Regions from separate parts of the Alteromonas australica genome, predicted to be linked through region 4. Evidence: predicted binding sites of a transcription regulator. Region 4 holds the regulator's gene; each other region holds the start of a gene.
What was found. Region 4 encodes FNR, which switches genes on or off when oxygen is low (the NO sensors DNR and NnrR bind a similar motif). Its sites were predicted from a motif close to TTGATCTAGATCAA; they were not measured.

Region 1: a site for FNR is predicted at 2,784-2,797, ahead of EP13_RS18055 (high-potential iron-sulfur protein). Genes of this name have one in related genera too.
Region 2: a site for FNR is predicted at 2,956-2,969, ahead of ccoG (cytochrome c oxidase accessory protein CcoG). Genes of this name have one in related genera too.
Region 3: a site for FNR is predicted at 2,980-2,993, ahead of EP13_RS19055 (DUF3149 domain-containing protein). Genes of this name have one in related genera too.

What each region holds. Positions count from the first base shown of each region.
Region 1 is NZ_CP008849.1:4,145,313-4,153,239, forward strand. It holds gene EP13_RS18040 (exonuclease domain-containing protein) at 1-1,763, opposite strand, end outside; gene EP13_RS18045 (CPXCG motif-containing cysteine-rich protein) at 1,900-2,091, shown strand; gene EP13_RS18050 (flavin reductase family protein) at 2,084-2,722, shown strand; gene EP13_RS18055 (high-potential iron-sulfur protein) at 2,947-3,240, shown strand; gene EP13_RS18060 (amidase) at 3,331-4,944, opposite strand; gene EP13_RS18065 (substrate-binding periplasmic protein) at 5,031-5,822, opposite strand; gene prmA (50S ribosomal protein L11 methyltransferase) at 6,013-6,894, shown strand; gene dusB (tRNA dihydrouridine synthase DusB) at 7,132-7,927, shown strand, end outside.
Region 2 is NZ_CP008849.1:746,870-754,796, forward strand. It holds gene EP13_RS03255 (thiol:disulfide interchange protein DsbA/DsbL) at 1-322, opposite strand, end outside; gene EP13_RS03260 (serine/threonine protein kinase) at 487-1,458, opposite strand; gene ccoG (cytochrome c oxidase accessory protein CcoG) at 1,455-2,888, opposite strand; gene EP13_RS03270 (hypothetical protein) at 3,169-3,531, shown strand; gene EP13_RS03275 (DUF3016 domain-containing protein) at 3,665-4,210, shown strand; gene EP13_RS03280 (acyl-CoA dehydrogenase family protein) at 4,286-6,046, opposite strand; gene EP13_RS03285 (SDR family NAD(P)-dependent oxidoreductase) at 6,275-7,033, shown strand; gene EP13_RS03290 (amidohydrolase family protein) at 7,112-7,927, shown strand, end outside.
Region 3 is NZ_CP008849.1:1,335,787-1,343,713, forward strand. It holds gene EP13_RS05905 (ABC transporter permease) at 1-41, shown strand, start outside; gene EP13_RS05910 (sigma-54-dependent transcriptional regulator) at 54-1,397, shown strand; gene EP13_RS05915 (sensor histidine kinase) at 1,394-2,695, shown strand; gene EP13_RS19055 (DUF3149 domain-containing protein) at 3,098-3,223, shown strand; gene smrB (endonuclease SmrB) at 3,259-3,876, opposite strand; gene prmB (50S ribosomal protein L3 N(5)-glutamine methyltransferase) at 4,019-4,954, shown strand; gene aroC (chorismate synthase) at 4,964-6,061, shown strand; gene EP13_RS05935 (MFS transporter) at 6,130-7,302, shown strand; gene EP13_RS05940 (hypothetical protein) at 7,368-7,817, shown strand; gene EP13_RS05945 (SpoVR family protein) at 7,818-7,927, opposite strand, start outside.
Region 4 is NZ_CP008849.1:2,265,834-2,273,760, reverse strand. It holds gene ttcA (tRNA 2-thiocytidine(32) synthetase TtcA) at 1-732, opposite strand, end outside; gene uspE (universal stress protein UspE) at 861-1,790, opposite strand; gene fnr (fumarate/nitrate reduction transcriptional regulator Fnr) at 1,889-2,632, opposite strand; gene EP13_RS09955 (sulfite exporter TauE/SafE family protein) at 2,685-3,341, opposite strand; gene ccoS (cbb3-type cytochrome oxidase assembly protein CcoS) at 3,328-3,543, opposite strand; gene EP13_RS09945 (heavy metal translocating P-type ATPase) at 3,549-5,930, opposite strand; gene EP13_RS09940 (FixH family protein) at 5,930-6,409, opposite strand; gene ccoP (cytochrome-c oxidase, cbb3-type subunit III) at 6,600-7,553, opposite strand; gene EP13_RS09930 (cbb3-type cytochrome oxidase subunit 3) at 7,570-7,731, opposite strand; gene ccoO (cytochrome-c oxidase, cbb3-type subunit II) at 7,733-7,927, opposite strand, start outside.

The DNA of each region.
Region 1 (7,927 bases), 1.9 Mb from region 4:
GGAATTCGCCGCATTGGGTTAATTAAGGTTTGATACTGAGCAATCTCTTCACCCGCCACAAGCTTAACCATGCCAATCTCAGTTATCCTATTATAACTGTTGTTACCACCCGTGGTTTCTATGTCGACCACCACGTAAGGTTGTGCTGGATCTCTCACCCAGTTCACTGTGGTAACCGCCACTTCAAATCCTGCCTGCTGTAAGCGTTGAATAGACACCAGCTGGTTACGCCGTAATTGGTCGCCAGGCGCTTTAATCTCTTCAAAACGTAGGGTGTTATCTAACACCATAATATCGGGAAAGCCATCTCGTAAGTTTTCGAAATCTCGGCTCATCATACGCAATAAATTAAATATTGCGGGCAACTCTCCATGCGTTATCAGGGCGTCTAGGGGCGCGAGTAGGCCGCTTGACCACATAAATAAGCTATTCACCTTCCCGTAATGTTGGGTAGCCATTTTGTGTATATGGTGGCGTAGCTTTTGTTCGCTGTTTAGTGCAGTAAGCAACGACTCTATGCTATTTTCAAATTTTGTGTAGAAATTGTTTTGCTTAAGAGAAAGCGGGCGACGGTCAAATTCTGTAACCAGTGTGTCTTCTTCATAAAGCTGCTGCCAAAATGTTAACCCAAACAAGCTGCGCCAAAGCCGGTTTTCGGTACGCCAACCTTGCACGCCTTGTCTTGCATAATAGGCTAAAACGCCCCGCTCTACTTGTTGGTTTTGGCTAACATCTATATCCAGAGATTTGCTTGCGTTACGCAGCATATCGGTCACCGTACTGGTGCGCTTCTTGTGATATTTTCGAGCATAGAAATCCTCGGCGAACGCTAACAGCGTGTCTGATTGCGGGTTGTCTATAATGTGCTCTAGATGCTGTTTTACTGCATCGGTATCGCCCGCTTTGTAGGTTTCTCTAAGCCATTTTTCTTTTGCTTTATCGCTTTGTGCCAATTTAAGAATATCGAGAGCTTTTAACTTATCAAACTCCATTAATTTCATGCCCAAAGCATAAATAAATTGGTCTCGATAAAATGCAGCCGACACACTCTGTACATCAGGAAAAGGTAGCTTGGCTACTCCAAGTAATGCCGCTTGATCGTAATAGGCCAGCTTGCTGTAGCGATCGGCGTAAAACCACGCCGCTTCTGTATCTTCTTTGCTGTCAAATCGCGCGCTATTGCCAACCGAGTCAGACCGCGTACGCATGACACCCAGATCGCGCATTGAAAACTGATTCAGCCGGCTTTTGGTATTGCCAAAGTAAACAAACAGTAAAAAGCGCAGAGCATTGTCAAACAAGCATACTAAATAATGGTCTAGTGAAAAGCGATCAGGCCACCCATGTAGCGCAATTTCTTGGCGCAACCTTTCAACTAATTTGGGTTTGGTGAGTGCCGATAACCCTTGCGTACTCCCGTAGGTAGCCATGAGTTCGATAATGGCGTCTTTCGTCAGTACGCCCGCCATATCCTGTACCGAGGCATGGGATAAATCACCGAACCACCCGCTTTCAATAAGGCTATCGATTTGCTGTTGCGGGAGTGATATTTCAGCATAATTAAATTGGCTACGATCGATGACGGCGTACTTGCGGTTGGCAGCACGCACCACAATGCACTGTTTATCTTCATCTAAGGCGCAAAAGCGCGTAATAAAGGTATTGGCCTGCTCGGTCAATAAGTGGCCACTCGCCCCATCAAAGAAGCGCAAAAATTCATGAAAGTGGGTTAAATAGTATCGGGGCGGTAAGTCTTTTCGCATTTTAAGGCACTGATCATCGAAACCACCAACAGTGTATATTTATACAGCACACTTAATCAACCCTTTACTTCTTAGCAATCCAGAGCCGCTTTTATCGCGTAAAAGAATAACTCGGGAATTAATGGCGGTGAGAATAATGAGTTTAACGCGTTCCATGGGGTTTTCATGCCCCTATTGCATGGCGCCCAATGAGGTAGAAATAGATGAGATCAACGACGTTGGTCAAGTTCAGGTATTAGATTGCCAAGTATGTTGCCAGCCTATCGAATTGAGAGTGTTCCAACAGGGTGATGACATTGATTTAGAGGCGACCTGCGAAAATGAGTGAACCATGTAATACCTACAAGCTTGACGATATCACCACCATGCCTCAACGCTATCGGGCAAACTTTATCAACAGTTTATCAGGCTTTAAGTCAGCGGCACTGCTTGGTACCACTGATGGAAAAAGTCATAACTTAGCGATTGTAAGTTCGGTGGTACATGTTGGCGCTAATCCTCCTTTACTCGGTATGATAATGCGCCCCCATACGGTACAACGAGACTCATTGAACAATATTAAACAGCAAGGTGTGTACACCCTCAATCATGTTCATACGCAATGGGTAGATAAAGCCCATCAAACCTCAGCCCGCTATCAACCACAAGAAAGTGAGTTTGAAAAAGTAGGGTTAACGCCCTGGTTTAGCGATAATTTCAACGCACCGTATGTGGCTGAGAGTCATATAAAGATAGGCTTGAAGGTAGAGCAGCATTTTACGTTGTGTAACCAAACAGAGATGGTGATAGGGGCAATTAAAGAAGTACACCTTAATAAGGCCATGATGTCTGAGGACGGTTATGCGGATATCGAACGTGCAGGTAGTGCCTGTATATCTGGCCTTGATAGTTATCATAGTACCCACCGCATTGCGCAGTTTAGCTATGCGAAACCTGACACACCGTTAACCAATAAGTAAACTTTATGGGTGCCATTCATGTCTCATTCATCTAAACAGGCTATAGTTAGATGAATGAGATTTAATCTGGATCAATGAAGTTATTTCGTATTTAGCCGATCCTGACAATGCGCGTTATAGTATAATGTAGTGATAGAAAGAAACCTGCCTACGGGCAGGTTTTTGCGTTTAAAGCCTTGAATAAAAAAGAATCATTCTCGTTATTATCTCACTTGGAGAGAATTATGAAATCTGTAAACCGTCGCGACTTTTTGAAGTTGTCAGGGACAAGCTTAATAGGGCTAACCTTAGGTAGTGTTGCACTTCGCGCTCAGGCGCAAGAGCAACTTCAAGCGGATGATCCAACAGCCAAAGCACTTAACTACACCCCAGCCTCAACGGTTGACGGCGCACAGTGCAAAAATTGTATGTATGTACAAGGCGCAGATGGTGAAAACTATCGCCCTTGTGCGTTATTCCCCAATAAATTGGTTAATGCCAATGGCTGGTGTAGTGCTTGGGTTAAACGCCCCAGCTAAGACAGTGACAACAGGGCAAGTTAGTTAGCCTTTAGGTAACTGGCGTAGGCCCATATCAGCGAAAAGCCCCATTAGTGGGGCTTTTTAGTTTTACTGTCCACTCACAATATCTTCAAGTTCAGGGCTTTCCAAACGGCTTGGTAATAAACCTGGTTTTACATAAGCGCCATGCTTGGCTTCAAAAACACTGCCTATACGCAAGACTTTTTCATCTTGCCATTTACTGCCTATAAAACTTAACCCTACCGGTAATTGTTTTACCTCACCTGCCGGTACGGTTAAATGTGGGTATCCAGCAATGGCGGCTAAATAGCCAATTCCAATAAAGCCAACTGGCGAATGATCACCATAGACACCATCAATCAAAAAGGCGGGGCTATTTGAGGGCGCGACCAATATGTCCACCCCATTGTCCTGCATGAGTTTATCAATGCCATTTGTACCCGCCGTATTTTGCACTAAGCTTAATGCACTTTTGTATTCATCACTGTCGATGGCCGGCGCGGCTAGGGACTTTTCAAAAATATCTTGGTTGAAAAGCACGAGCTCTTTCTTGTCGGTTTTATTAAACGCAATAAGCGCTTCTAAATTGCGAGCAGGAATATCCGCGGGGCTATCCGCTAAATACGCATCAATTGTATGATGAAACTCACTGAGCAGCACGGTGTACGAATCAGACCAAAAGCTGTCTGGTTGCTCAAAATCGTTAATATCAACCAATTCTGCGCCCGCGGCTTCTAGAGTTTCTAGCGCATTTTCATACACCGAAAGTACATGTGGGTTGTCGCCCTGACGATAGCGTACTACGCCAACACGTATGCCTTTTAGATCCGTGGCCAACATACTTTCTTCGAGGGAAGGCAACAGGTGATCTTCTGCATCGGCGGTAGCGGCGTCTTTAACATCCACGCCATCCATGACCGAAGCCATTAACCACGCGTCGTTAACATTGGCGGTCATTGGCCCTGCGGTATCTTGTGAGGATGAAATAGGCACTATATAAGAACGTGAAAGCAAACCAACAGTAGGCTTAAACCCCACAATTCCATTCATAGATGATGGGCAGATAATAGAGCCATTGGTTTCTGTTCCTACCGCTAAAGAGCTTAGCCTTAGCGCCATCGCTGCCCCTGAACCGGATGACGAGCCGCAAGCGGTGCGCGACAGTAAATGAGGATTACGGGTTAGTCCACCCACTGCGCTCCAACCACTGATAGAAGATTCCGACCGAAAGTTTGCCCACTCAGATAAGTTCGTTTTACCTAAGATTATGGCGCCTGCCGCTTTTAAGTTGGCAACAATAGGGGCATCGCGACCTGTACGGTTGTTAACAAGCGCCATAGAACCGGCTGTTGTCGGCAACTCACTGGCTTCAATATTATCCTTTAATAATACCGGTATACCATGCAATGGGCCGGTGAAAGTGCCTTTCTGCGCTTGTTCATCGGCAGCTTTCGCTTGTGCAATGGCATTCGAGTTAAGCACTAAGATACTGTTTACTTTTTTGTCCCGCTCTTCTATACGCGCTAAATAACCGGTAACAAGTTGTTCAGAGGTAAGCGTACCGTTTCTGATGGCCTGTGCCTGCTCTGCAGCAGGCTTATCTAGCCATGTGTTGGTAACACTGGGGGCTGTGTCATTCGACTGAGCTTTGCAACCTACCACCACTATTGCTACTGCTGCAATTAAGAGTTTGAGCTTCATTATGTATTTCCCTGTTATTGTTTTTTATTTGTCGTTTTATACAGCATGCGACATATATAGTTCACAGGTCAACAAACATACAGAAACTAACGAAAGTTTAAAGGCTGGACAGGAGTAAGGGGTAAGGCTTCTTGTCGAATAGGGGTAAAAAGCAAGTTTTCTAACCCGAAATTATCAAGCAATGCTTGATAGCGGCCGTCTGCAATGAAACGCGCTAGTGTTGTGTTGAACTGATGACGTAACGCTGGGTCAGGGATGGCTGCACTATAGGTACTGACGGGAAAGATTTCATGAATTTGGGTAGCATACTGTTGTTTTTTTGGAAACTGGCTTTTTATATAGTGAAATATGTTTCTATCGAGAATAGCCACATCAACGCTACCAAGCAGTAGCAAACTGACTTGGCGTTTCTGCTCAGCCAACTCTAAGTAAGTGGGTTGCTGGTCAACCACGTTAAAAAATGCTTCCCCCAGTATCGACTTCGCCGTTTGAAAAGCAATAATGCTTTTCCCTGATAGGTCTTGCAAGTTTGAAATAGTGAGGTGACGCTCCTGCAGAGTTACTGCCACATTTTGATAGGCAATATACTCATTTGATAAAAGCGCTGGGTCAATATCATGCCGAGGAGTTAAGGTAAGGCCCACATCAACACTGCCAGAATTAACAATGCGAGCCGTTCTGCCAAACGGCACATAAATAGGGGTTATTTCATACCCCATCTCCGTAAAGATAGCTCGCACTAACTCCACTTCAAAACCAGAATTTTGCGCTGCTATAACATAGGGCGGTTTGTCCCAGCCAACCACAACATCAAGCCGCTTCCCGTAAGAAGCCGACGTAACAAGCAGTAGTAAAAGCACAATAAGTGAGCGGCGCATGCAGTTAATCAGTTAAGGAACTCATTATTGAGTGTATAAACTCAGGGCGTTTTCACCATTACCTAAAAGACTAAAATATCGGCAGTTCGCCGTTTAACCCCGTTAACCTTCATAAGTTTCTGGGCCTGAACTTCGCATTGCGACTTATTGGCTGTACAATAACAGCAAACCTCCAAACACTCTATTTCACATGGCCTGGCTACAACTACGAATTAACACCACCTCTGAACATGCTGACGCCATCGGCGATATGCTAAGCGCAAATGGCTCACAAGCTGTTACTTTTGTAGACGCGAAAGATACCCCTATGTATGAACCTAAGCCGGGCGAAGTTTTGTTGTGGCCAGATACGCAAGTAGTGGGTTTATTCGACGCTTCAGACGATATGAAACGTATCATAGATCGGCTCGGTAAAGCTCGCGTATTAGGAGCAGACTTTAAATACAAACTCGAACCTCTTGAAGACAAAGACTGGGAAAGAGAATGGATGGATAACTTCCACCCTATGCAGTTTGGCGAGCGCTTGTGGATTTGCCCAAGTTGGAGAGACGTGCCAGACCCTAATGCGGTGAATGTGATGTTAGACCCTGGCCTTGCCTTCGGTACCGGCACTCATCCAACAACCGCTCTCTGTTTGCGTTGGCTAGATGGGATAGACGTTAAAGATAAAACAGTGGTGGATTTTGGCTGTGGCTCGGGCATTTTAGCACTGGCGGCCCTTAAACTTGGCGCCAAGCGTGTTATTGGTATTGATATAGACCCTCAAGCACTGCAGGCTACCGAAGAAAATGCTCGTCGCAATGATGTTGCCTCGCGGTTAGATGTTTACCTCCCCGAAAATCAACCGCAAATAGAAGCCGACATTGTGATGGCCAACATCCTGTCTGGTCCATTGCTTGAACTCCAACCTGTGATTGCTGATTTTTGTCAAGCAGACGGCCTTCTTGTACTTTCCGGCATATTGGCAGAGCAAGTTCCCAAAATAGAAGCGGCTTACCGTACACAATTTACCCTCGATAAAAGTGCAATTGATGGAGAGTGGGCGAGAGTATCTGGTAAGAAGCACCCCTAAAGCGTAAATTTTTTGTTATTGAAACCCTTTTAGGGCGCGGCCTATGCGCCCTTTGAATATTTTTTAGCCAGCAAACCGGCACTAGACTCCTAATGTGACAGTTTTTTTTCACTGTCAAGCCCACTAAGTGAAATTTTGTGTGATTTTTAGCCTTTTCAAGTATTGCGAAAACGCGTACACTTAGCGCCCCGTTTTAGCCGGGTGTATATTTTATGTGCAGTTCTTTGATGGCGATTTATGCGTATTGGTCCTTACACGTTAGAAAACAATTTGATGTTGGCACCAATGGCAGGCGTAACGGATAGACCGTTTCGTCAGCTGTGCAAACGCATGGGCGCAGGCCTTGTGGTTTCGGAAATGCTGTCTAGCAATCCGAAGGTATGGAATACCGCTAAATCACTAGCCCGAATGAATCATGAAGGCGAAGATGGCATTCGCTCTGTACAAATTGCAGGTGCTGATCCTGAACTTATGGCACAAGCGGCACAATTTAATGTTGATAACGGTGCGCAAATTATTGATATCAACATGGGTTGTCCTGCGAAGAAAGTGAATAAGAAGCTAGCAGGCTCTGCTTTATTACAGTATCCAGAAACAGTGGAACGCATTATTCAAGCCGTGGTTAACGCGGTTGATGTACCTGTAACGCTGAAAATTCGAACCGGCTGGAATCCAGAAAATCGCAATGGGGTAGAGATTGCCCGTATTGCAGAGCAAAACGGCATACAGTCGCTTGCAGTTCATGGCAGAACACGAGCTTGTATGTATAAAGGGGAAGCAGAATATGACACCATTCGCCAAATAAAGGCGGCAATTTCAATTCCTGTTATTGCAAATGGTGACATTACTTCTCCAGAGAAAGCACAAGAGGTGCTGAATTACACTGGCGCAGATGGTGTGATGGTAGGGCGCGGAGCTCAAGGTAACCCTTGGATTTTTAAGCAAATCCAACATTTCCTTGAAACTGGCGAGAACCTAGCGTCGCCACCACTGTCTGAACAATACGAGATCTTGCATGAGCATGTTGCAAATG
Region 2 (7,927 bases), 1.5 Mb from region 4:
GCTTCATTGCGCGGGCAATGAGCATTGCCTTTGTTGCATCGTTTTGTACATCAGGGCCAGTGAAGCCCATAAAGTTAACGTGGACTTTGTTAAATTTGACGTTGTCGCCCATTTTAGTTTTGATGTCTTTTATCACTGGCTCAAACTGAAAGCAATGTGGGCACCAAAAAGAGAAAAACTCTGTAATCACAGGCTTGCTGGTGGCGTCTTCATCAAGCACCTTATAGTGAGTGCCTTCTTTCCATTTTACGTCACTATCTTGTGCACACGCGGTAAGCGGGATAAGTAACGCCATAATAAACAGTACTGCAAACTTTTTCATTGGAGTAAGTCCTTCGATGAGATTTTTTATTGTTACGATGAAGGTTAACACAAGCCTTTACAAGGCACTAGCGTACGCGACCATCTGGGTATTTTATGCAACGAATGGCCTGAGTATGCTCTTGTACTGAACCTGTAAGCGGCTTCATCGTTTGCTTGTCAGCGCTAAAACCCTAATTTAAGTGGGGGCTCTTGCATGGCAGACATTTGCTCTTTTAACGCAAGAATTTGACCTTCCCAGTATTTGTCGTCGGCAAACCAAGGAAAGGCACGTGGGAACGCGGGGTCCTCCCAGCGTCGCGAAAGCCATGCCATATAATGAACCATACGCATGGCCCGTAACGGTTCGATAAGCGCCAGTTGGCTGTTATCAAATTCATTAAATTCTTCGTAAGCTTCCACCAGTGTGTCTAGCTGCAGCAATTGTTGTTGTCTGTCGCCACTTAGCATCATCCATAAGTCTTGAATCGCGGGACCCATTCGGCAATCATCCAAGTCAACAAAAGTGGGGCCATCACGCCATAGAATATTACCGGGATGACAATCTCCATGCAGGCGAATAACGCCCTGACTTTTATAGTTAGCAGATGCTTTTTCAATGACCGGATTTAAAATGGCAAAAAATGCCGTCTTTAAATGGTCGGGTAACAATTGGCTATTTTCCAGTATCCGCTTTGGCTCATCTAAGTAGCTCTGGGTGTCAATGGCTGGGCGATCCGCAAACGGCTTTGCTTGTGCTACTCGGTGAATGCGCCCAATGAACCTGCCCATCCATTCAAGCTGGTCAAGGTTATCATTTTCAAATTGTCGCCCGCCCACTGATGGAAACAAAGTAAAGCGATAGTCTCCATGGTGATGCAGTGTCTCACCATTGATAAGAAGGGGAGCCGCTATGGGAATCTCATTTTCAGCTAACTCAAGGGCAAAAGCATGCTCCTCTTCAATCTGTGTGTCGGTCCACCGCCCGGGCCGATAAAACTTCACCACGTAACGCTGATTGTCCTCGGCCTGGAACTGATAAACCCGATTCTCATAACTATTAAGCGCCAACAGGCCGCTTTGTAAAAAAATGCCCTGGTCTTCCAGGGCATCTAAAATGGTATCTGGATTTAAACCAGAAAATGAAAAGTCTGTCATCGATATATAAATTTCGTTGGTTCGTTGACTGTGACCACGTCACCGTCAATGGTGGTGGTTTGTACAGTAAACATGATTTCTGTTACCACATCTTCCAGATTATACGGGTCTGTTGCAACCGATATCGGCGTACTAAATACTTCGCCCCCTTTTACCGTGACCTCCTGTTCGCCATAAAAGCGATATTCAGGTAAACCCTCCACACTAATAGTATAAGTTTGGGTGGTTTGGGATTTATTGAGTACCTTGATGGTATAGACATTTTCAATCAAGCCGTCGTTTGTTTCTCTGTATAAAGCGTTTCTATCTCGAATGATATCCACGGCGAGAGGAATTCGAGTGACAATATCGGCAATCAACAGCCCCACCATGATGAGCAGAACAATAAAGTAACCGATAAGTTTGGGGCGGATAATATGCGTTGTACCGCCAGAAAGTCGCTCCTCAGACGTAAAGCTAATCAGTCCTTTGGGGTAACCCATTTTATCCATTACACCATTACAGGCATCGATACAGGCACCACAGTTAATGCATTCGTATTGTAAGCCATTGCGGATATCAATCCCTGTAGGACAAACCTGAACACACAGGTTACAGTCGATACAGTCGCCCAGCCCTTTTTCCTGAACCTGTTCGTGACTGAGCTTACGCGGTCGGGGCCCGCGCTGCTCGCCTCGATGGGCATCGTAAGATACAGTAAATGTATCTTTGTCGAACATAGCAGACTGAAAGCGGGCATAAGGACAAATGTGCGTACACATGATTTCTCGCATGTAGCCTGCGTTTGCGTAGGTACAAACCGCAAAAAACAACACCGAGAATGCTGCCCAAGAGCTGGTACTGAAAGTGAAAAAGTTAATGAACAGAGCGCCAATAGGCGTGAAGTAACCCACAAAGGTTAATGCGGTTAACAGCGCCACAGCCACCCATGCGGTGTGTTTCAACGTTTTACGGATAAACTTGTCTGCATCCATAGGGCGCGCATCTAACTTAATTCGTTTATTGCGAGGCCCCTCTATTTTTTCTTCAAACCACGTATAAATATAAACCCAAGTGGTTTGAGGGCACATAAAACCACACCACACTCGCCCAGCAAATGTGGTGACAAAAAACAACGCAAACGCCGAGACGATAAAGATGTAGGCCAGCAGAGTTAAGTCTTGAGGCCAAAGTGTCAGCCCAAATATAGTAAATCGTTGTTCAACAATATCCAATAATACGGCTTGCTTGCCATTGTATTGAATCCAAGGGATCACGGCGAACAACGCAAGGAAAATAAGCCCAAAAAACCGACGAAAGGTTTCTAACGGGCCCTGTACGGCACGAACATAAATTCGGCTTCTACTGTCATGGCGTTTGCCACCATCGCCAGAGGATGGCTTGTGTACCTTAACAGGGGTAACATTTTTTACAGGAATCTGCTCATTCATAAGGGGACCTTAGCCGACTTCACAATGCTGCTAGGAGGCAGTATAACAGCCAAAATAATTGACCGTTTTAATGTAGATCAATGATGGCATGAATGATCGCTTTTTTACATGTTTCAGTCAATACTGAAAGTTCAGAAATATTGTGTAATAGCAGTTCAGCGCTAAAACATGCCACGCATTTATCCTCGTATTTCCTTATACCTAGGTATATTTGAAGGTAGCTTGTCTAGGCATAAATCGAGATACACTAAGGTATTCTTTTCTATTATGGGCATTTTTAATGCGACGATTCATGGTGCTTTTAGCTGAGATTGGGTTAATTATACTGATTGTTCGTTCGCCTTTCGCGCAGCATTTTCTTAACGAAGTGCAATACAATCTTGCCGATACCTTTTACGCCTTAGAAAGGTTGCCGCAACAGCGCCTATTGCAAAATCTAAGAGAGGATATTGAAAATGAAATGCCTCATTTAAAACCCTACCAACGTGAATACCTACATAGCATCACACTAGATAGTGTGCACTTATCCCATTTTTATCGTGCGTATTGTGCGCATAACGAGATTAATCCGAATTTTTTCGGCCGAGACAGGGTCACCCTGTGTACCAAGGTGGCAGGAGCGGGTTTGGTATCAGGGACTTAGCGCATTTGCCTGCAAGCCATGGTAAAGGTGAGGTTTATACTGTTAGTTTCATTTTGTGTTTATTTTGTTCATTTATCATTCAGGTTAGTTTGCTATAGTGGCAAGGAAAGGTAAATATTTGAGGAGCAACAAGATGTCAGCGACAATTCGAAATGCCGTCACTAAAATGGGACTCGTTGTTACTGCTGCAACACTTTTCGCAGGGGCTGCAACGAGTCAAGCTGCTGAGGTGAAAGTAGAGTGGGTAGAGCCTACAAAATATGTAGATGTTAAGCCAAGTAACGAGCCTCGTAAGCGGTTTAGAGAGCGCACACTGGAGCAACTCGAAACCTTTATGCTTGAGCTGGGCGAAAAACTCCCAAGTGAACAAAGCCTAACGCTGAAAGTGACCAACCTGGATCTTGCTGGGCATGTTTGGCCTGCAAGTTTCGCCGGTTTTGGTAATAGTATGACTGACGTTCGTATTATTCGAAGTTTAGATATCCCGCGGATGACAGTGTCGTATACATTGACTGAAAATGATCGCATTGTTCAGCAAGGTGAAGACATTAAAATTAAAGACATGGCGTTTATGGATTCTCGGGTACGTCCGTTGAATCGTGACACGCTAGTGTATGAGAAAGCCATGATTGAAGATTGGTTTGACGATACATTCTCTAAAAGCTTCGCCAGCAACTAATGCTTTGTACACCGAATGTGAACGTTTAAAAAAATGCCGCTTTAATAAGCGGCATTTTGCTTTTGCACTTCGCAATTATAAATAATCGAATTCGCTGGCGGCTATCGCAAGGGTACTCTCTGCGCCCGCTGAATAGGCCACTTTATGGGCGTCTCTACGTGGCAAAATGCGATCAATATAGAAATCACGAGTTTTTTGCTTAGCGGTAGCTATTACCGTGTTATCCGATTGTGCGGCTGTGTCTGCCATACTGAACCAAAGCACGCCGATAAGTGAGTAGGCCGTATAGGCTAAATAATCACAGGCGGCAGAGGCCGCGGTTGTGGCATCCATACCTAGGCAGTCTGCTGATGAAGCACGCCAGTCGTCAAGTAGACCTTGAGCAAGGGCTTTATTGTCGTTATCTGTCATGGCCTCAACCAATTCATTAAACGCCTGATAGGTCGCGTTTAGCATATCGCCGCCATCACGGGTCAGTTTACGACCAATAAGATCTAACGCTTGGATACCATTGGTTCCTTCATACAACATAGCAATGCGCACATCGCGCATTAACTGTTCCATGCCCCACTCGCGAATGAAGCCATGGCCGCCGAAAACTTGCACGCCTAAGCTGGTGGTTTCCAGTCCCATGTCTGTCATATAGGCTTTGCAAATAGGTGTTAAAAACTGAAGCACTTTATCCGCATGTACTTTCTCTTCTTCTGTACCCAGTTTTTCGATGTCCATAAATTTGGCATAAAAAAGCGAAAGCGCGCGGGCACCTTCAATTTGTGACTTCTGGGTAAGCAGCATACGAGCTACATCAGGTTGAAACACAATAGGGTCAGCTTTACCGTCAGGGTTTTGAACCCCTTGCGGCGCACGGGACTGAACACGTTCTCTGGCATACGTCAGTGCGCCTTGGTATGAGGCTTCAGCGGCACCTAAACCTTGAAGTCCAACTTGGAATCTCGCATCGTTCATCATGGTGAACATGCATGCTAACCCCTTGTTTTCCTCACCAACTAACCAGCCTGTAGCTTCGTCAAAGTTCATAACACAGGTTGGACTGGCTTTAATACCCATCTTATGTTCAATACTGCCCACCGACACCTGATTTGCTTCGCCAGGTTCATTGTTGTCATCTAATAAGAACTTCGGCACCAAGAAAAGGCTGATACCTTTTACGCCTTTTGGTGCGTCAGGTAAACGTGCCAGGACTAAATGGACAATATTGCTACTCCAATCTTGATCACCAGCGGTAATAAAAATTTTATTGCCGGTTATTTTGTAGCTACCGTCATCTTGAGGTTCGGCTTTTGTATTGAGTAAGCTTAAGTCTGTCCCTGCATGAGGTTCAGTGAGGTTCATGGTACCTGTCCATTCACCACTGATCAGCTTCGCGAGATACTTGTTTTTCAGGTCGTCACTGGCATGCTTTGTAACGGCTAACACGGCGCTTTCCGTTAGCATGGTGGTAAGACGCCAGCTTAAATTGGCGGCATTAAGCATTTCATGTACGGGCACAGCCATGGTGTAGGGGAGGTCCTGACCATCGTAATCGGCACTGCCTAGCATGGCGTTCCAGCCATTTGCTACGTATTCTTGATAGGCATCAGCAAACCCTTTTGGTGTCGTCACACTGCCGTTTTCTAAGTGACAGCCTTCTTCATCGCCCTCGCGGTTTAAAGGGGCTACAACATCGAGGGCAAACTTAGCGCCTTGGGCAATAATTTCACTTGCCAATTCACTATCAAAATCTCCAATGCCGAGTTTCTGGTAGTGGGCATCTAGACCTAGCCAATCTTTTAATAGGAATTGAAAATCAGCGGTAGGGGCATGGTACAGAGGCATGTGTGACTCCTTTTTCAAACAGGTGTTTTAATTTTGCCTCATTATAGGCATAAAAAGCATAGTCAGAGTAGTCCGTTAAAGGAAAGTTAATAAAAAAATTATTCACAGACGAGAATATAAAGCCACATTTACACCCGAGATTGCATTGGCTTTTTCTGCCATGGCTGGCATCCTATGGGGTTAAACTAGGTATTTGCCTCTAGCCTAAGAAACAGCGAGACACACTTAATGAGCGAAACAGAAAACCGAAAGCCCCTTTGTATTGTAACAGGTGGCAGTTTAGGGATTGGTTATGCGGTTTGCCAAGCGTTTATTGAAGCAGGTTACCGTGTGCTCAATCTTGACGTTAGAGATTTTCATCGGCCTTTAAATCACGCTACTTGGATGTCTTGTGATGTTAGCCAGGTTGCTCAAGTGCAAACGGCAATAGATGACGCGGTCGCTCAGTATGGACAAATACATGCGCTGGTCTGTAACGCAGGTAAGCATATTTCGGCAACCATTGAAGAAACTGACGAAACCATGTTAGACAGCATCATCAGTTTAAATATTAAAGGGGCTTACGGGGCGATTAAAGCAAGTTTACCTGCAATGAAAAAGTACAAAGAAGGCGCTATTGTCGTCATGGGTTCAGACCAGTCCTTTGTAGGAAAACGCAATTCATTCGCGTATGGATTAACAAAAGCGGCGTTGGCCTCTATCGCCAAAACCACCGCGTTAGATTATGCTGAATTCGGTATCCGAGTTAATGCCGTTTGTCCAGGCACCATTGAAACACCGCTTTTCCATCATGCCATAGATAAATATGTTGCAAAAAGTGGCGCAGACAAAGGTGAGGTTGTGGCAGAAGAGGCCGCCGCTCAACCTTTAGGTCGGTTAGGGCAGCCTGAAGAGGTGGCTAATCTTGTCTGCTTTTTATGTAGTGATAAAGCGGCCTTTATCACCGGAAGTCTCTATGCCGTAGACGGCGGGTATACCGCCCAGTAACAAACCAGTGGGTGAATATAGTGGCTTTTCAGTGTGGATTAGCATCGATGTGGGAATACGACAACCCGAGGGTAAGTGATGACATGGTTTGATCCTCACCTTCACTTTTTCGCCCTGCAACAGGGAGATTATGATTGGCTGAAGCCAGACAATCCCCCCTTTTGGCCAGATAAACCACGAATTGCCTGCAACACCACAGAGCGTCATTTAATGACCCAAAGCCAAGGCAAGGTTGAGGGGTTTGTCCATATTGAAGCCGGCTATAACAATAGGTTGCCTTGGCGGGAAATTGAATATTTGGACAGGCACTGTTCTCTTCCGTTTAAGGCCGTGGCTTGCATCGATTTAACGGATCCTCAGGCGTGCTCGACAGTGGATAATTTACTCAGGTGGCGTTCTGTTACTGGGCTTCGCCATATTCTCGGTGATGAGGCCACCACACTGTTAACCACCCCGAGAGTAAAGCACTGCTTAGCGCATATCAGTCACCGCCAATTGTCTTTTGATGCGCAGCTTGATTTAACAGACAGCACAGCTGTAACAGCACTCCTTAATGTCATATCTGCACTGCCCCAGCTGAAGGTAATGATTAATCACACGGGGGCATCATTCTTAGCAGCACGCAGTGCGAAAAAAAAGCACCTCTGGCTAAGGCATATTCAGTTACTGAGTGAATGCCCAGGGGTTGCAATGAAAATGTCTGGGTGGGAAATGGCCTCTAGAGACTGGCGTTGGCAGGAGGTCGCTCGGGTATGTGATGCCCTTTTTGAAAGGGTGCCTTACCATCAATTGATGTTCGCGAGCAACTTTCCGTTATGTGGTTGGCGGCTACCTTATTTGGCGTTGTGGCAAGGATATGAAAAGCTTGTGGCTCAGCTACCTAAAAAGGTTCAA
Region 3 (7,927 bases), 930 kb from region 4:
CCGCCAATATTTCACCGAGTATCGCCACTCGTAGTATTTAAGAGCGCAGATGAATGAAAAAAATCTTAATTGTTGATGACAACGCTGCGGTGTTGGAAGCCTTGTCATTACTTTTAGAAATCCACGGCTACCAGGTTGTTACGGCTAGTACACCGAAAGAGGCGTTACAAATCGTAAACTATCAAGCGATTAGCCTGGTGCTTCAGGACATGAATTTCAGCGCCGATACCACGTCTGGCGAAGAAGGCAAAACGCTGTTTTTTGCGCTAAGAGAGCTAAACCCTCTATTGCCGATTATCCTTATTACCGCATGGACCGAATTGGAGCATGCGGTGGCGTTGGTGAAAGCCGGCGCTGCAGACTACATCCCCAAGCCGTGGGATGACGTAAAGTTAATCACCACTGTAAACAACTTAATCGCCCTCGGTGAAGCCTCGGCCACTCATCAATCAGTGAAACAGCAGTCTACCCTTTACGATAGCGCTAAACAGGCCGCTCGCAGTGTGGGATTGGTGTATGAAAGTGCAGCAATGCAGCGAGTGGTAGATATGGCGTTGCAGGTGGCCAAGTCCGATGTACCCGTGCTTATAACAGGGCCAAACGGTAGCGGCAAAGAAAAAATCGCCGAACTCATACAGTCTCAATCCCCGCTGCGTCATGCGGCTTTTGTTAAGGTCAATGCGGGTGCGCTGCCTCAAGAACTGATTGAAGCTGAATTGTTCGGAGCTGAAGCCGGCGCATTTACCAGTGCGAACAAGTCCAGAATAGGGCGCTTTGAAGCCGCTAACGGGGGCACGCTATTTTTAGATGAAATTGGTACCTTACCCTTATCGGGGCAGGTCAAGCTGTTGCGCGTATTGCAAACCGGCGAGTTTGAAAAATTAGGCTCGGTAAAAACTCAGCATACTAACGTGCGTATTATCTCGGCCACGAACGCAGATTTAGCCAGTGATATTGCAAACGGGCATTTTCGTGAGGATTTGTTTTATCGCCTTAATGTTATCGAAATTAATGTGCCCCCACTTAGCGAGCGGGGTGACGATGCGTTGGCGCTGGTTCAACACTTTTTGCCTAACCGGGAAATTAGCTTAACGGGAAAGCAGGCCATTACTCAATACCCTTGGCCCGGTAACGTGAGAGAGCTAGAAAATGCATGCCGCAGAGTGGATATCTTACATCCGCATGGCCCGTTAAATGCCGACGCGTTTGGTTTACCCAGTAGCCATAGCGAAGACACCGTTTTGGTTAAAGCCGGAAGTGAGCCTACCGAGGCGGAAATTCAAGCCGCCTTAGTGCGCTACAATGGGGTAATTGCGCAAGTGGCGAAACATGTAGGGCTGTCGCGACAGGCGCTTTACCGGCGACTCGATAAATACAAAATAAGCTATAAATCGTGAAATCTATTAGAACCAAGCTGGTAGCAGCGTCACTGAGTGCGACGGCTATAGGGTTGTCGCCTATGCTCTATCTGGCCCCGCTGTCTCTAGGGGTGAAGATACTTTGTGTGTTGGGTGCGCTTGGGTTATGTGCCATTGTTGTGTACAAGGCCACTGAATCGATGAGCCAGAATATTCAAGCGTTAGAGGTAGGGTTACTCAACTTCAAAGACGGGGAATATGCCGCCACATTGGCATGTTCCACCACCGACGAATTCGCTCATCTCTGCGCCCTTTACAATGCATCAGCGCAATCACTTCGCAAAGAAAAGCAATGGTTGCATCAGCGGGAATTAATGCTCGATAAAGTATTGCAAAGCTCACCTGATGTATTGCTATTAGTGAACGATAAAAACGACGTGGTGTTTAGTAACCATCAAGCCAGAGACTTTTTTGCAGTTAATCAGCGCCTTGAAGGGCTTTCTTTGCCCCGTTTGCTTTCAAAGCAACCCCGTGCCTTAAGTGAAGTCATGCTAGACAGCCGCGAAGGGTTGTTCACCTTACCGCAAGATGAAAAGGGCGTCGAAACCTGGCATTTGGCGCAGGGCACATTTTTACTCAATAACCAGCAGCACACCCTTTATATTCTCAAGCAAATGACCCGCGAGCTAAACCGTCAAGAAGTATCAGTTTGGAAAAAAGTGATCCGCGTGATTAGCCATGAACTCAATAACTCGTTAGGGCCAATATCCAGTTTGCTACATAGCGGAAAAATCGTCGCCAATCAAAACCAAGACCCCCGTTTAGAGCGGGTGTTTCTTACCATTGAAGAAAGAATTGCTCATCTTAATCAATTCGTCCAAGGCTACGGAAAATTCGCTAAGTTACCCACACCTGTGTTTGCCCCCATCGAGTGGGCAAGTGTGATAGCACAGTTAAAACAGCAATATGAATTTACCCTGGATATGCCAACGCCGGTGAATTTGCACGCCGATGCCGTGCAAATTGAGCAATTACTCATTAACTTGCTGAAAAATGCCCATGAAGCGGGTGGTTCACCAAGGGACATCCACTTAGTCATTAAACAGCAGAATTCCCACGTGGTATTAGAAGTGTTAGATGCTGGAAAGGGCATGAGCGAACAGGTGATGACAAATGCCCTTGTACCTTTTTATTCTACCAAAGCGAATGGCAGCGGATTGGGGTTGGCCTTGTGCCGTGAAATATGTGATGCCCATGGCGGCCACCTTGTTATCCAAAACAGGCAGCAAAAAGGGCTATGCGTAAGGGTTATTTTCGACGGCGATGCAGGCAGGTAAACCTAGGTTATAGTAGATTTAAAAAAAAGGGGGAAGACAGGCGTCTTCCCCCTACGACGCTAAGCCAAGACCGTTTTTTACCCAACGTCGAACAGGCAGGATCTACTTTAATGAAAATGAGAATGATTTGCAATAACTTTTTGCGAATTATTTTCACGGTCTCCTCTCGCCCGTTTTTTCATGGAAAAATCGGCACAACAGGTAGGGCAGGAGACCCAATGCATTTTCTTTTAAGTAGTCATTCGCTAATAAAGCGTGGTCAGAGGTATCGCGCCCCTCAAAAATTGATGCAGATCAACAACGCAAAATGAAACCGGCCTTCGAGATAATCCCCTTGATCTAGATCATAAATGTCGGCTCCGCCTTCTTCTACTATGACGTTAGTTGAAGAGGAGACCAATTATGATGTGGGCAATGATTAAAGACCCTGTGGTTTGGGGATCGCTATTAGGTATAGGCATTATTGTAGGTATGATGGTGTATTACACCTATCTTTTCATGCACAACAGCGCCGACCAAAGTAAGTAAACACTATCACCCGCTTTACTGGCTAGGTGCAAAGGCTAACGTTGATGGTTTTGGCGCGGCATATTGATAAGTACCAAAAGCGCAGCTTGGCCGCCGTATTCTTGCGGAGCTTGGTGAAAAGCACGAACATGTGGGTGCTGAACAAGATAATGGGGTAGAGCGGCTTTCAATACGCCCTGACCAAATCCATGCATCACACAAACACAATCTACCGATTCTTTTCTTGCGGTATGAATGAGTGCGGCTAATTCTGCTTTTGCCATCTCTCGGGTTAACCCGTGTAAATCCAGCGTCATTTCGGGGGAGTAATCGCCCCGTCGCAATTGCTTTAAAATGTGGGTGGATTCACCTTCTTGGCAAAAGCGCATGGGCCCCTCTTGAGGCAAAGCAGCTTGGTACATATCAGAAAAGTGGAAACTCGCGGCCAATTGCTTGCTGTGCTTTATATTTCGACCAGATACCTGCTGTGACTTTTCAAACAGTTCAACCCGCTTATCTGGCTCTACTTTATCTTGGGTTAAGGGCTTAACCCCTTGCATGGCATCGGCAAATGAAAATGTCTCATCCTCAGTTTGGCCTTGGGTTTCTGTGTTCGATTTAGGATCAGAAATTTGCTTTTTAAAGGCCTTGAGTTCTTTTTTAAACGTTTTCATTCAGAATAATTACGCAAACTAATAGGGCTAAAACATTGCTAAACGCATAATTTAGTACGTTTGAGTACATAGTTAATTATGTGAATCGGCAGTAAGTTTGGGTATGATACCAGCTTTGAAATTTTTGATGTACCCAAACACCATGACCGATAAGTTTTACCTAGAAGAAGCCATTGAAGATCTACATACCTTGCTAGATATGACGCGATGGGCGACCAGCCGTTTTAATGATGCGGCCCTGTATTTTGGTCATGGTACAGATAACGCGTGGGATGAAGCCACCAGCCTTGTGATGCAGGCGCTGCATTTGCCTCATCCTCTTTTGGAACAAGTTGGAGAAAGCGTACTTGCTTCACGTTTAACCAAAAGTGAGCGGGAAAAAATAGCCGAACTTGTGCTAAAACGTGTACAAACCCGCATGCCACTTCCCTACATCACTAACGAAGCGTGGTTCTGCGGAATGCCCTTCTATGTTGATGAACGGGTACTTATTCCTCGTTCTCCTTTTGCCGAACTCATTCAAAACGAATTTGCGCCTTTTGTGGAAGCTTCACCCTCCAGTATCCTAGATATGTGTACAGGAGGTGGGTGTATAGCTATCGCCTTAGCGCATGCATATCCAGATGCACAGGTTGATGCGGTAGATATTAGCTCCGATGCTTTAGAAGTGGCAGATATCAATATCCAAGAGCATGGGCTAAGCCATCGTGTTTACCCTATTCAGTCAGATCTTTTTGCGAGTTTAACGGGGCAAAAGTACGACCTTATTGTGTCTAACCCTCCGTACGTTGACGCAGAAGACATGGCTGATTTGCCTGATGAATATCATCACGAGCCGGAACTCGCACTGGCAGCTGGGGAAGATGGGTTAGAATTGGTGGATATCATGCTGCGAGAAGCACCCACTTACCTCAATGATGGTGGCTGGCTATTCGTAGAAGTCGGCAATAGCGAAGTGCACATGAACCATAGATTCCCTGGTTTAGAGGTTATCTGGTTAGCATTTGAAAACGGTGGTTCAGGTATCTTTGCCGTGGGCAAAGACACACTCGTAACGTATTTTAGTAGTAAGGATTAATAGTTAATTATGTCAGGTAACAGCTTCGGAAAACTTTTCACTGTAACCACATTTGGTGAAAGCCACGGCATTGCCATTGGCGGTGTGGTTGACGGTTGCCCTCCGGGCCTTGAAATTACTGAAGAGGATCTTCAGGTCGATTTAGACAGACGTAAACCGGGGACATCTCGCTATACCACGGCGCGTAGAGAAGATGACGAAGTACAAATATTATCTGGCGTGTTTGAAGGAAAAACCACGGGTACCAGTATCGGTCTTTTAATTAAAAATAAAGACCAGCGCAGTCAAGACTACGGGAATATCAAAGACCGCTTTCGCCCCGGCCATGCAGATTACACTTACGACCAAAAATACGGTAGCCGTGATTACCGTGGTGGTGGGCGTTCATCGGCGCGTGAAACCGCAATTCGGGTTGCCGCTGGGGGCATAGCGAAAAAATATCTCAAGGAAGTTCATGGTATTGAAGTACTGGGTTATTTGTCTGAATTGGGCCCTATTGCCGTAGACAAGGTCGACCATAGCGTCACAAATACCAATCCATTCTTTTGTCCTGATGAAAGTAAATTAGAGGCGTTAGATGAATACATGCGCGACCTTAAAAAGTCGGGCGATAGCATTGGTGCGAAAGTATCAGTGGTCGCGAAAAATGTACCGGTAGGCCTAGGCGAACCTGTATTTGATAGACTAGATGCTGAAATTGCCCACGCCATGATGGGCATTAACGCTGTTAAGGGCGTGGAAATTGGTGATGGCTTTGACGTCATAAATCAAAAAGGCAGTGAGCATCGCGATACTCTGACACCTGAAGGGTTTTCTTCTAATCATGCAGGTGGCGTACTTGGCGGTATTTCCACAGGGCAAGATATTGAAGTACACATGGCACTAAAGCCCACGTCGAGTATTTCAGTGCCGGGTAAAACCATTAATAAAGACAATGAAGAAATCGATATTGTCACCAAAGGTCGCCACGATCCATGCGTAGGAATTCGTGCAGTACCTATTGCAGAAGCCATGCTGGCAATTGTATTGATGGACCATCTACTTCGCCATAGAGCGCAAAATGCTGGGGTAAGTTCGTCCACTAGGGCTATTCCCGGTCAAGCATAAGTTGTTGTCTTTTTGTTTTTGCGCCATAGGTGTTTCACCTGTGGCGTTTTTGCATATGGAGTTGTGCAGTGTCCATAAACAACCGTAATCTTATTGTGCTAGCGCTCACCTACTGGCTGTATTTTGGTCAATTGGGCGTGCTCGTGCCCTATCTTGGTATTTTTCTAGACGGTAGAGGGTTTTCTTCTGCGGAAATTGGTGAGCTGTTTGCTGTTATCACATTAGCGCGAATTCTTGGCCCGGGAATATGGGCAAATGTTGCTGATAAAACCGGTAACGCGTTAGGTGTGCTCAGGCTCGGCACTTTTCTCACGGTGCTTACTTTCTCCTCGGTATTCTATTTTTCTGGGTTTTGGGGGTTAACACTTTCCTTTGGTTTAATGATGATGTTTTGGACCGCAGTGTTACCTCAGCTGGAAGTGATCACCATGCAAGCCGTGTCTAAGAGCAAGGCCAATTATGGTCAAATTCGTCTGTGGGGCAGTGTCGGCTTTATCTGCTTAACTATTGCGGTGGGCAAGGCGTTAGACGTGTATTCCACCGACACGCCAGTGGTGGTGAGTATCGGCGTTTTAGCGTGTTTGTTTCTGATCACGCTTTTTATCTCCGCCCCTGGGGCTGCATCGAAAGCTGAAGCTGCACCGGGTCACATATGGCAGTATATGCGGCAGCGTCCTTTCGCCGTATTCATTTTTGCTTCGGTATGTCTACAAATATCCTTTGGCGCCTATTATGGTTTTTTTGCTCTGTATTTGCGGGATTTAGGCTACAGCGGCCAACAAACAGGCCTCTTTATCGCCCTGGGTGTTTTAGCTGAGGTGGGAATATTTTTAATAGCAGGTCGTTTAATACGCACATACGGTGTTTGGAATCTTCTTTTTGCCAGTATCGCCCTAACAGCAATACGTTGGTTTGCATTAGGGGTTATGGCTGAATCAGCCACGGTTATTTTTATTAGTCAGTTAGTGCATGCGCTCAGTTTTGGGTTAACCCATGCGGTGTCGGTGCATTTTATCCATCAGTACTTACCTTCTTCTTTTCATAGCCGTGGGCAGGCGGTATATATCAGTGTGGCGTTTGGTTTTGGCGGTGCATTGGGAAATTACATGGCTGGCCAACAGTGGCAGCAGGGCACAAATGCATTTGAAACATTCACAACCGCGGCGATATTTGCAGCGGTAGGGGCACTGTCGCTCTTGCTATGTGCTAAAAAAGCATTCGATGAACAAAAAAACACATAAATTGGGCAAAAGTGCACAGTGTAGACTAAAGTTTAAGTTGTGGAGTTTTTTAAGAATAGGCTTGTATGACGGATAGATTGCACCGAAATTTTGCACGCTCATCTTTTACCATTGAAACAATAGACAACGTCATTTTCAGTGAATTTACGGGTCAATGGGCTAAACCCATTACCACCCATTATGTGAAAGCAATAAAAGATAAAGTCTACGGCTTTGAGGGTATGCCTTGGTTTCATCTTGTTTTGCTCGATAAGTGGGAAATGTCTAGCAAAGAGTCAGCTGAAGCCTTTTCTGCTTTAGGAGCCTGGTGTTATGGACACAACATTAAAGCCACCTTGTTTGTGCATCAGCCTAACCCTATTAAACGTTACCAACTAGAGCAAATGATCCCTAACAAAGCAACGGGGTATCGAACGTGCTTTTTCGATACCCAAGCCGAAGCCTGCGACTTTCTGGCTACCTTGGATACTAGCCCGCCAAACCTTTGGAATAGGCGAGTTATGGGGCAGCGCTAATTAATTGGTTGGGCGGCGACAATGTGAAAGTCGCTTGACACTGCCATCACTCATTTCTTGCTCTAGAATAACATCAAATTTCCAAAGACGATGTAAATGGCGCATCACTT
Region 4 (7,927 bases):
TGGAAATCGTCTGTTCCAGTCTTGTAGCATGGCTTTAATATTCTGACGCTGCAGATTCTCTTGCGAGCCACATAAATTACAGGGAATAATGGGAAACTCAGCAGCCTCGGAATATTTGATAATGTCTTTTTCATTACAATAAGCGAGGGGGCGAATAACAATGTGCTCGCCATTGTCGCTCACTAGTTTAGGTGGCATAGATTTTAACTTGCCGCCATGAAACATGTTCAAAAAGAAGGTTTCAAGCATGTCGTCTCTGTGGTGACCCAGGGCAATTTTTGTTGCGCCTAGTTCTTTCGCCGTACGGTACAAAATCCCTCTGCGCAAGCGAGAACAAAGCGAGCAGGTCGTTTTACCTTCAGGTATTTTGTCTTTTACAATGGAGTAGGTGTCTTCTTCAACAATTTTATACTCTACCCCTAAGCTATCTAAGTATTGCGGTAGGACATGCTCAGGAAATCCAGGTTGTTTTTGATCGAGATTAACCGCCACGATATCAAAATGAATGGGTGCAATTTTTTTCAAAAACATGAGGATATCTAGCATGGTGTAGCTATCTTTTCCACCAGATAAGCACACCATGACTTTATCGTTATGCTCAATCATACCGAAATCAGCAATGGCCTTACCCACGTTGCGACGTAAGCGTTTTTGAAGCTTATTTAGGTTGTATTTTTGTTTACTTTGCGATGGGCTATTAGCAACATCTGCACTGCTGATATTTGCACTCATAATAATACTGGCTTGGTTACTGCGAAAGCCGCCATTATACAACAAAGTCGACTTTATGAGCCATGCTAGTAAACACAATAACCCGCTTTAACGAAATTATTGCGCAATGTGCAGATAATGGGCTGTCGCTATTTTTTATTCGCTAACGGCGATACAAAACCATCAGGTTTTACGGCCAGCACGTCGCAATCTAGTTCGTCAATCACGTGTTCTGCCGTATTGCCAATTAGTGCTGCCGACAGTCCCACCCGCCCGACGGTGCCAATTATCACTAATTCCGCGTCAATATCTTTGGCTACCATGGGGATGACTTTTTCTGGTAAGCCTTCTTTTACATAGGTGTTTGCTGTGGTAATACCGTATTTTTTTGCATGGCCTGCCATTTCAGCTTGGTGATGATGTTTTACCGAGTTGTTGTAAGCGTCAGGGTCAAATTCAGGTACTTCTATCGCAATATTTAACGGTGTAGAAGGGTAACTGTTGACGAGATTGACATTGCCGTTCAGTAACTTTGCATAATCATTGGCAATCACAGTCAGTTTATCGTTCAATAGATTATGTTCGTCATCTTCAGAACCCACATTCACCGCAGCGATGATTTGGCCACCTTCTGGCCAATCATGCTCTTTTACTAATAGCACCGGGCTAGGGCACTTACGCAGTAAATGCCAGTCGGTTGGCGTAAAAATAACCGAGGCGAGATCATCGTGACGCTTAGTAGCTTTTACTACTAAATCAATATCGTTATCAATAACATGGTGAATCACTGCCTCAAAAGCGCGATTATTCCACTGAACCACAATGTCTATGTGGGAAAAGCCAAGTTGGCGTAAGTGTTCTGACAGCCAGCTTGCATGCTCTTTGGTAACGGCGTCTTTCATAGCCTCACGTTCATCCGGGCTTAACATGGTGGTCATATCATAGGATAAATCGTATACCACCAGCATAGCGGTGATCGTTGCGCCTGTTTTGTCAGATATTTCTTGAGCGCGACTGAGGGCGGGCTGGGTGTCTCTCTCCAGTTCTACAACAGCGAGAATGTGTTGATAATTAATCATAACCCCTCCGAACTTCATCGTTTGCGATAGTTATGATGTAAGTGTAATACCTATTTGTAAAAACGTAAGTTGTTTTAGATCAAAGCGATTACAAAATATCAGATACCTGTACAGGCAATCGTTGGTACAGTGACATTTTGTAGTTTACTGTCCAATGCGTCGAAATTGAGAATAGTGATAAGTTTGCCGTCTACGCGAATGATCGCTTCTTTTTGAAAGCGACTTAATAAACGGCTTATTGTCTCAATGGTTAACCCTAAATAGTTGCCTATTTCGTTTCTTGTCATCGTTAAATGAAACTCACGATGGGAGAACCCTCGCTCTTCAAAACGGCCAGAAAGATGCGCCAGAAAATATAACAACCTTTCTTCGGCAGAACGCTTATTGAGTAACATGATCATATCATGATCCTGCTTAATTTCAGCGCTCATAAAGCTCATGATCTGGCGGCGCAATTTGGGGAATTGCACCGACATTTCATCTAATGTTTCGTAGGGGAGTTCGCACACCATCGCGGTTTCAAGCGCTTGGGTATAGCTTTGATGCTTTTGGCTACGAAGGGCGTCAAAGCCGATGATGTCGCCAGGAAAATGAAAGCCGGTAATTTGCTCTTCACCATCAGCGTTAGTGACAAAGGATTTGAAAGAACCGGTGCGTACAGCAAATAACGAATGAAATACATCGCCATTTTTTACCAGCGCGTCGCCTTTATGCAGGGGCTTTTTTCGTTCAATAATGTCGTCTAGCGACTCAATTTCTGTTTTATTCAGCGCCACGGGTAAACATAAATGACTAAAACTGCAATTTTGGCAGTGAATTGAAAACTCGCTTCCTTTGCTCATAATAACCGCACCTAAACTGGTAAACTCTACGTAAATGTTACTACGATAGCGGCTAAAATGCGCGATAAATTAAATAAATTGCATATAAGGCCATACAAACCGCCAGTGTTTGTCGAAGTTTTGGCTGCTGGAAAGCAGACACAATGTAAGCCGCCCCCGTGCTTGCCGCGAGTAATGTAGGTAAAGTGCCCAAGCCAAACGCAAACATAATGGCAGCACCGTCCACCGCTGTCCCTGATGCTAATGCCCAAGTAAGGGTGGAATACACGAGTCCGCAAGGTAACCAGCCCCAAATAAAGCCGTACGGTAACGCATGCCAAGGGGTTTTAAAGGGGAGAAAGCGTTTGGAATAAGGTTGAATACGTTTAAATATGCCTTTCCCTAGGGCCTCAACATGGGTTAAGCCTGTCCACCATTTTCCCAAATAACAGGCTAAGGCCAACAGCATTAAAGCGCTGAGTAACGAAAGCACATAAGATGCGACAGGAATATAGTGGCGGGCAATTTGCCCCATGGCACCTGTGATTGTACCAGCTAAGGTGTAACTAGCTATACGACCAAGGTTGTAGGCGAGGGTAAAAGGAAACGCGGGCTTATGGCTAGGCGTAACCGAACGAAGCGCAGCGACAATACCACCGCACATGCCAACGCAGTGTACGCCCCCAGCAATACCGATGAGAAATGCTGACAACAGATTAATTTCTGTCATCGTTTTCCTGATTTTGTTGCACTTTTTTGCGTTCTTCAGCCAAGGCTTTTTCCTCTGGCGATAAATCATCATCAAATAAAATGCTGTAACCCTGGCGGTCTAAATCTTCAAATTGATTCGAGCGTACCGCCCAAAAAAAGATAACCACGGCCACTGCAACAATAATAATGGCGATAGGGATAAGAACGTAGATAATACTCATATTAATTATTTACTTAATAGTCGTGTTGAATTGGTTACTACGATAATACTGCTGAGAGACATACCCACAACGGCCATCCAGGGAGACAACACACCGGCAATGGCAAAGGGAAGAATCAAAATATTGTAACCTACAGACCACGCGATATTTTGTCTAATTTTACGTTTAACACTTAGGGCAACATTAAGTAGCTGTGGCACGGATAAAAGACTATCACCCAGCAAGATGACATCGGCTGCCGTTTTTGCCACATCGGTGGCGTTACCCACTGCAACAGCCACGTCTGCACTTGCAAGCACTGGCGCATCATTTATCCCGTCACCCATCATAAGGACTTTTTTGTTTTGCTGTTGAAGCTTTTGTACTTCTTCAAACTTTTGCTCCGGGGACAGGCCACCAAGGGCACGTTGAATAGGCAGGGTGTTAACAATATTATTCACGTTTTCTTGGGTGTCACCACTTAATACCATCAACTGATATTGGCTTAGCATATCTAATGTGGCTTGCGTGTCATCACGTAACTTGTCACTGACTAAAAACGCCGCTATTAGCGTCTTGCCAGACACCAGTAGCACGTTGGCAACGAACGGCAAATTGGCGGGGAGTGATACGCCACAATAGGAAGCAGATCCCATGGAAAATGCACTGCCATTCACGTTTCCGCTAATTCCGCCTCCTGGCGTGACTTCGAAGTCTGATACTTTGTGCTTAATCTTACCTGTAAATGCTTGTTGAATAGGGTGCTCTGAGCGCGCTTCAAGTGCTACGGCAATGTCCATCGCTGTGGTTTTATCTACACCCTCTGCAAACCACGCCGTCTGAATGGAAAACTTCCCTTGTGTAAGGGTGCCGGTTTTATCTAACGCAATGGTGTCAATGTCATTGAGTTGCTCAAGGGCATCAGCACGCTTTAGCAAAATGCCTTGTTTATTTAGCTTGGCCACCGCGCAAGTGAGTGCCGAGGGCGTGGCTAAACCGAGTGCACAAGGGCATGTGGCAACCAACACGGAAATGGTAATCCAGAAGGCATCTTCATTGCCCACAAATGTCCAAAACCCGTAGGTGGCTGCTGAGATTACCAATACGGCGCTTACAAAATATCGAGAGAACTTGTCTGCCAGCAACGCGGCTTTGGGTTTGGAGGCCATAGCGCTGGCCTGTAAACGGACAATTTGATTAACCAACGCATGTTTTAGGCTTTGTGTGACTTTAATGGTTAATGCGCCATCTTGGGCAACGGTACCACCGTAAACACTAGCAGTAGGGCGTTTATTCACCGGATTAAACTCGCCGGTGAGCATACTTTCGTCCACAGAAGCGGTGCCTTCCAGCACGATACCGTCTACCGGAATGGTCTCGCCAGCCTTTACAAAAACAATATCTTCTGGCCTTAATTGCTTGGCTAAACAATTCGAAAATGTGCCATCTGCATTCACTTTTGTTGCTGATACCGGAATATACTGCGTCATATTGGCAGAGATTTGGGCTGCCTTATGTCGGCTTCTGTGCTCAAAAAAACGGCTAAGCAGTAATAAGAAGATGAACATACAGATTGATTCGAAGAACACTTCGCCGGTTTCAAGCAAGGTGGCTCGTAGGCCGGCAATATAAGTACCAAATACGGCAAGGGTAACAGGCACGTCCATGTTCACGGTTTTTGCACTTAACGCTTTAATGGCACCTAAGTAAAAATTGCTGCCAGAATAAAGCACCACAGGTGTGGTAAGGGTAAGCGCCACCCAATAAAAGTACTGACGTGTTTCTTGTTCAATGGCACCAAACCAATCGAAATACAATCCGGCCATAAGCATCATCACTTGCATCGTCATGATGCCTGCTAACCCGAGTTTCTTTAAAAAGGCTTTTTCTTCTCGTTTGTAGCTGGCTTCGTGTTCGTCGGCTTGAAAGGGCGAGGCGTGATAACCAATGCGCTTAAGGCCGGCCATAATTTGGCTAAGCTTAATGTCTTCATCTAGCCACGTCACTAATGCTCGCCGTTCTTGTACGTTTACGGCGACTTGCTTAATCCCTTTTACCTTGCTCAATTGCTTTTCAATTAGCCATCCGCAGGCGGCACAGGTTATTCCTTCCAAGGTAAGTTGAATTTGTTTGTAGTGACCTTCATCAAAAACAAAGTCTTCTTGTAGGGCGGGATCGTTATAAACAGCCAGTTCATCGAGTGTACTTAAAATGCTGTCATCCGACTTATTAGCGGGTTCTGTTCTAAATTGGTAGTAATCCTCTAAGCCGTTATCCACAATGGCTTGTGCCACTGCTAAACACCCTGGGCAGCACAGCTGCCGAGTGTCGCCTAAAATCTGGGTTTCAAAGATTTGCTTACTGTCATTGGGTAGTCCGCAATGATAGCACTGAGAAGAGGATGCCATTAGGGATTAAACTTTATCGCGCCAGAGTAGGGTAATTGCACAACGTTTTGAATTTTCCACGACTCATCAATAGGCGTGAGGCTAATACGCCATTTCCCATCAAGAGAAACCTCTGTTGAGCCACGATATACACCTTGTGCATCTCGTGCGAGTAAAATACTGGTGTCACGCTCTTCCAAAGTAACATGGTAAAAACTCAGTTTAAGCGCGGTGCCTTCTTGTGGAATACCAGAATGAAACTTCAACGCAATACGGCCATCATTCACAGTAAGCTCCGTGGTGATATTGCGTTTTCTCGCCATAATCTCTTTATCTAGTGTGGCGTTTATGGCTTTTCCTTCTTTATAGTAGTCGTCTACGACTAAGCTATCTTCGGTAGAAATCGCTAATTTTAGCAATACGCCCCCCATGATGAGGGTAATAATAGGGACGGCAATGAGGAACCAGGGCCAGAATTGTTTATACCAAGGAGTATTCATTAATCGGTTTTCTCGTGTTTACAGCATTAACGCCCTAGTCGTATTTCACTTTTTGCTTGATTTCAGCGGAAAATAAGACACTGGTATAGGGGCGACGACCCCTGAAAAGCTCAGGGCTACCTGTTTGTATTTTCTCATAAAAAAAGCCTCGTGATAACGAGGCTTTTTAGGATTTTAATGATTTACATCATTAATCATTTGAGAGGCTATATACGTAAGCCGCAACAACATGAATTTTATCTTCACCCAAGGTTTTCTTAAATGATGGCATAACGCCATTACGACCATAGGTAAGCGTTTCAGTTACTGCTCTGTGGCTGCCGCCGTAAAGCCAGATGTTGTCAGTCAGGTTAGGCGCACCCAGTGCTTGGTTGCCTTTGCCGTCTGCTCCGTGACAGGCAGCACACACTGCAAAGCGTGCTTGACCTGCTTCGGCTAACTGTGGGTCAACATCGCGACCGCTTAGGCTAAGTACGTAGTTAACGACTTCTTCAATGCCTTGCTCACCTAATGTGTCAATCCATGCTGGCATGGCAGCTTGACGCCCTAGGGTTAAGGTCTCAACAATTTTGGCACCAGAACCGCCGTATAACCAATCGTTATCCGTTAGGTTAGGGAAGCCACCGTTTTGACCGCGTGCATCAGAGCCGTGACACTGAGAACAATTTTGTAGGAACAAACGTTGACCTACTTTATTGGCTTCAGGATCTTTCGCTAGCTCTTCTACCGGTACTTTTGCATACGCAGCGAAAATAGGATCGAATTTTTCAGCCGCATAATCTAACTCACGATCATACTGAACAAACTCGCCATTTTCTGTCGCGTCAATACGCGCTTGCATCGATTCTTCTAAAGATTGGATATTTTGGTTCGAACTCTTCCAACCAAAAATACCTTCGTAAGACCCAAGACCTGGGTACAACGCAAGATAAATGAATCCCCAAACGATGGTCATGTAGAACATAATTGTCCACCAACGAGGTAGCTGGTTATTGAGTTCCTCAATACCATCAAACTCGTGACCCATTGACTCACCTTCTGGCACGCCTGTCTGGTTGGATAAACACCAGCGCAGAAGGAAGTAGCAACCAATGATTAACCCAAGGGTTATCACTGAAATCCAAATTGTCCAAAACATACTCATGAGTTCAAGACTCCTGCTAATCTTCTTTTGATTTTTCTTTTTCTTCGTCTGCAAACGGTAGGTTTGCGGCTTCATCAAACTTCTGTTTGTTACGGCCACTGAAGGCCCACCAAACAATGCCGATGAAGCAAACAAAGACGATGACAGTAAAAATGCTGCCTACAATTCCTTGATCCATATTATTTCAAATGTGTGCCAAGAGATTGTAGATAAGCAATAAGGGCTTGCATTTCCGTTTTACCCTGTACTGCCGCTTTCGCACCCGCGATATCTTCGTCGGTATACGGCACGCCGAAGCCACGGAATACTTCCATTTTTTCAGCTGTTAACTCGCCATCAAGCGTGTTTTCCGCAAGCCAAGGGAACCCTGGCAT